DNA from 2 places in the Roseateles sp. 22389 genome. Region 1 is predicted to be linked to the other one. Evidence: riboswitches for the same ligand, from Rfam matches in the RefSeq annotation. Region 1 holds a riboswitch; the other holds the start of a gene.
The links. A riboswitch is a leader RNA that binds a small molecule or an ion and turns the genes downstream of it on or off. The one in region 1 is predicted to bind cobalamin.

Region 1 (2,441 bases):
GTGAGGCGCTGCGGATGCGGGTTCTGGTCAGGTAGGGGGCGCTGGGGCGCGTCTCGTAGTTCTCTTCGGACTGGCCGACGGAGAGCTGCGTCGACAGCGCCTGCGACCAGATCGACTTCAGGCTGAGCTTGGCGGCGATGGATTCGGTGATGCCGCGGTCGTCGGCGTTCTTGCCGGCGTCGTAGCCGACGTCGCTGCGGCTCTTCAGGCCGAGCAGCTCCAGGCGCTGGCCTTCGGCGATGTGGCCGCCCAGGCGCAGGCTGCCGTTGTAGTTGCGCCAGCCGTCCTTGTCGGCATTGAAGCTCTTGCTGGTCGTGAGGCCGTAGGCGTTGAAGCCGGTGCCGCGGTCGACGGCCAGGGAGCCGGCGTAGTCGAAGTCCGCGGTGCCGCCCAGCAGCGCGACGTCGGCCTTGACCTGGCCGAGGTTGCCGCCGCCGACGCCAAGGTCCAGCTGCGGCCGGCCGCTGCCCTGGCGCGTGAAGATCTGCACCACGCCGCCGATGGCGTCGGAGCCGTACAGCGCGCTGGCCGGGCCCTTGAGCACCTCGACGCGATCGATCAGCGAGACCGGCAGGTTCTCCCAGCGCGCGCCGCCGGTGGACTGGCCGTCGATGCGCACGCCGTCGATCAGGACGACGGTGTGGCGGGTCTCGGCGCCGCGGATGAAGACGGAGGTGGTGTTGCCCGGCCCGCCGTTGTTGGTCATCTGCAGGCCGGCGACGTTGCGCAGCAGCGCGGCGACGTTGCCGAAGCCCTGGCGCTCGATGGTGTCGCGGTGGATGACGGTGAGGTCGGCGGCGATGTCGCCCAGCCGCATCGGGCTGCGCGAGCCGGTGACGGTGACCTCGTCGAGCCGGCTCGCGGAAGCGGTGGCGTCGGCCGAGGAAACGTCCGGGGTGGAGGAGGGCGCGGACTGCGCGAAGGCTGTGGCGGCGAGCGCCAGCGGCGTGAAGGCGAGCAGCGAGCGGGCACCGGCGCGCGCGCGCGAAACGAACGGAAGCATGAGAACGGACCAACGACGGGTTCAGGGCCCTGCTCACCCGCAGGACGTCTGAGGAACGATGCCGCCGGCTGCGTCGTCGATCCGCCAGCGGGCGGGTCGGGATCGGCTGGCGGGCACCACCTGTTGGCCGGTATCCGGGCTGGTGGCCGCTGCCTGTGTCCTTCCCAGCGCGGACGCGCCAGTGGACATGGGGACAGGCAGTGCCGGCGGCGTGCCGGGTCCTTCGTCAGGATCCGGGGCGCGCGGCCGGCGGCCACTTACCGTTGCGGGGACAGCTCAGGTTGGCTCGCGCATCGGCGATGCGCCCGCTTCCTGATTCCCGTTTAACTGCACGGACGCAATGTCCGCGCGAGCACCAACGGCGCGCATTCTAGCGAGGTGTTTCCGCCTCGCCGCGTCTGGGCAGTGGCTGGAGGGCGCCATCGCCGACCATCGCGGGCGCCTTCTTGCCGGGCTTGGTCGTCGGCTTGGGCGGCAGCGACGGGTCGGGCGACTTCGGCAGCTTGGGCTTCTTCTTGGGCGGCTGCTTCGGATCCTTGGGCTTGGGCTTCTTCGGATCGGCGGGCTTGGAGGGGCGCGTCGACGCCATCGGCGGCCGGGGCTCGATCGAGCCATCGATGCCGGCGGCGGCGGGTGCGGGCGATTGCGCCGCGAGGCGTTCGCGTTCGCGCTGCCGCGTTGCGAGCTCGCGGGACTCGTCGGCGGCGCGCTTGCGCGCGGCGGCGGCCTCCTTCGGATCGACGCGGTCCTGCGGCAGGTCCAGCGCCTGCGACGGGCCGTCGGGGCAGGGGCTGTCGCGCAGGTCCAGGCCCTGCGGGCCGCAGCGGTAGTAGCCGAAGGTGCGTTCCTGCGCGGGCTTGGGCTTGGCGCTCTCGGGCTGCGCGCGCGCCGCGCCGAACATGAGGACCAGCACAACAGTCATCAGGATCGAGGGGGCGCGCGTCGGCATGTCAGGCTCCGGAGGTCGGGGGAACGGGATCGGGCACGGGGGGAGCGGACGTCGCCGGCGTGGCGGCGTCCGACGCCCCCACCGGTGGGGCGCCCGCCGGGACGCCGGTCGGGGCGCCCGGTTTCGGTGGCAGGTGGGCGGGGCGGGGCGGCTTGGGTCTGGGCGGCTTGGCATGCAGCAGCGCCACGGCCTTGGCCATGTCGCCGGCGGTCATCAGCTTGAAGGCTTCGAAGGACTTGGCGATGCTGTCCTCCACCGCCTGGCGCTCCGCCAGCGGCGGCTTGCGCAGCACGTAGCCGGCGACCTCGCCCTTGTGGCCCGGATGGCCGATGCCCAGCCGCAGGCGCCAGAAGTTCGCGCTGCCCAGCTGGGCCTGCATGTCCTTCAGGCCGTTGTGGCCGGCGTTGCCGCCGCCCTGCTTGAGCTTGAGCTCGCCCGGCGCGATCTCGAGCTCGTCGTGGATCGCCAGGATCTCCTCCGGCGCGATCT
Region 2 (2,441 bases), on a different contig from region 1:
GGCCGCGCAGCCGAAGGCGAAGTCCGGTGCCGGCGGGCACAGGGTCGGATCGGGGTTGTAGATGATCAGGTCCTTGACCTTGTTGCGATAGACCGTCGCCGACGCGCTGCTCGCGCCGGAGCGCCAGTTCAGGCCGATCTCCGCGCTGCGGCCCTGCTCGGGACGGATGTCGCGGTGGCCGTAGAAGGGGAAGTCGGTGTCGTTGAAGGTCGGCGCGCGGAAGGTCTTGCCCGCCAGCGCCTGCAGCTTCAGCGTCGGACTCAGCGCGATGCTGCCGCCCAGGCTGCCGGTGGTGTTGTCGCCGTAGACCGAGTTCTCGTCGCGGCGCAGGTTGGCCTCCAGGGCGGCCGGGCCGAACAGGCCGCTGTAGCCCGCGATGTAGGCGTTGTTGGTGCGCTTGAGCGTGTCGCTGGTGACGCCGTCCGCCTTTTCCTCGAGGCGCTCGTAGGCCAGCACCAGTTGCTGGTCCGGCGCCAGGCGCAGCGCGTTCTGCCAGGTCGCCTGGTCGCGGGTGGTCTTGAAGCGCGTCGCGTCGGCCAGGCCGCTGACCGAGTCGTCGGTGCCGCGCGCGAACTGCAGCGTCGTCGTCCAGATCGGCGAGAGCGTGCCGCGGTAGTCGAGCGCCGCCTGGCGCGTCTTGAGCCGGTTGCGGAAGTCGCCTTCCGGATGCGCGACGAACTGGTCGTCGAAGGTGGCGCTGTCGTATTGCGCGTTCAGGCGGCTCTGCGTCGCGCTGACGCCGATGCGGTGGCCCTCCGCCGGCGTGAAGCCCAGCCGGGCCGACGCCACCGTGCGGGTGAAGCCGTCCTTGTCCGGGTTGTAGGAACTGTTGTCGCGGTCGCCGCGGATCGCGGTCGTGCCGTCGCTGGTGTCGCGGCTGAGGCTGGCCGCGTAGTCGAAACCGGCCTGCGCGCCGCTGACCGACACGTCGCCTTGGCGCGAGCCGTACTCGCCCACGGCCACGCCGGTGCGCAGCTCCAGCGGGCCCTGGCCCTGGCGGGTGACGATCTGGATCACGCCGCCGACCGCATCGGCGCCGTACAGGCCGGAGGCCGGACCGCGCAGGACCTCGATGCGCTCGATGTTGGCCAGGCTCATGGCCTCGAAGGACACCTGGCCCAGCGTCGCCGAGCCGACCCGCACGCCGTCGATCATCACGACCGTGGCGCTGGTGTTGGCGCCGCGCAGGAAGTAGCCCGCCGTCTGGCCGGGACCGCCGTTGGCCGCCAGCTGCAGGCCGGCGTAGCGGCGCAGCACGTCGGCGACGCTGCCGGCGCCGCTGTCGCGCAGGGTGTCGGCGTCGATGAGCACGACGTCCGCGACGCTGCGGCTCAGCGGCTGGGCCTCGCGGGTGCCGATGACGATGACCGGGTCGAGCGAGGACTGCGCGAGGGCGACGGAGGGGACGGTGGACAGGACCGGGGCGGCGATCAGCGCGGCACGGGCAACGGCGCGCAGCGCGGCGCGGGGACGGGAGGCTTGCATGTCGGAATCACAAAGCGGCGGCAGACGGCCGCTTCCCCGCGGCCGCATGCGGAATGGACGCGTCGCGGGGCGACGGGTCCGCCTGTTGGCCGGTATCCGGGCTGTCGGAAGAACGAACCCGTGGTGCCTTCCCGGACGACCGTCCAGTGGATCCAGCCACGAGTCGCGCGCCGCTGGGGCCGATGCCATCGGGGGTCGACGGCGTCGGCCGGGCGCGCCTTCCGCTTACCGTTGCGGGGGCAGCTCAGGTTGGGGCCGTGGCCGCGGGCGGGCGACCCTTCCTGATTCCCGTTGAACTGCGCCGGCGGAGGGCCGGGCGCGAGCACCAACGGGCGGCATCATAGCGGCGGCCCCGTGGCGCCGATGCCGCATCCGGGCCTCACGACGCGGCGGGGCGCTCGGCACGTCGCCGGCCTCACCGCCAACGGCTTGCCTCTGCACAGGGCGTCGCGGACGACGACCGGCGGCTCGGCGCGCGCTCACAACAGGCTGACGCCGCCCAGGTTCACCAGCGAGGTCTCGCGCATGATCCGCACGAAATCGGCCAGGAAGGGCTTGGCCGCCAGCCGCCCGGTGCTCACCGCGTAGAGCCGGCCGGTCAGGCCCGACGGCCCGATGCGCTGGCGCGCCACGTAGCCCCGCGCCAGGTAGCCCTCGACCGCCCACAGCGGCAGCGCCGCGAAGCCGCGCCCGCTCGCGACCAGCTGCAGCATCGCCACCGTCAGCTCGCTGGTGCGGCGTGGCGGCGTCACGCCCGCGGGTTTGAGCACGCTGCGCACCAGGTCCAGCATCTCGTCGGGCACCGGGTAATGGATGTAGGCCTGCGCGGCGAAGTCCTCGGCCTCCAGCCAGGGCTTGGCCAGCAGCGGGTGCCCCTTGGGCAGCAGCGCCACGATCTCGAAGCTGAACAGCGGATGCACCGCGACGCCCGATTCCTCCGCGTCCACGTCCGAGAC

Region 2: linked by a shared signal. The riboswitch ahead of ACTJKJ_RS21960 (TonB-dependent receptor domain-containing protein) and the one ahead of ACTJKJ_RS17165 (TonB-dependent receptor plug domain-containing protein) in region 1 are both predicted to bind cobalamin.

What each region holds. Positions count from the first base shown of each region.
Region 1 is NZ_JBQEOF010000012.1:48,269-50,709, reverse strand. It holds gene ACTJKJ_RS17165 (TonB-dependent receptor plug domain-containing protein) at 1-1,003, opposite strand, end outside; cobalamin riboswitch at 1,112-1,378, opposite strand; gene ACTJKJ_RS17160 (hypothetical protein) at 1,374-1,952, opposite strand; gene pth (aminoacyl-tRNA hydrolase) at 1,954-2,441, opposite strand, start outside.
Region 2 is NZ_JBQEOF010000019.1:107,406-109,846, reverse strand. It holds gene ACTJKJ_RS21960 (TonB-dependent receptor domain-containing protein) at 1-1,485, opposite strand, end outside; cobalamin riboswitch at 1,556-1,830, opposite strand; gene ACTJKJ_RS21955 (LysR family transcriptional regulator) at 1,965-2,441, opposite strand, start outside.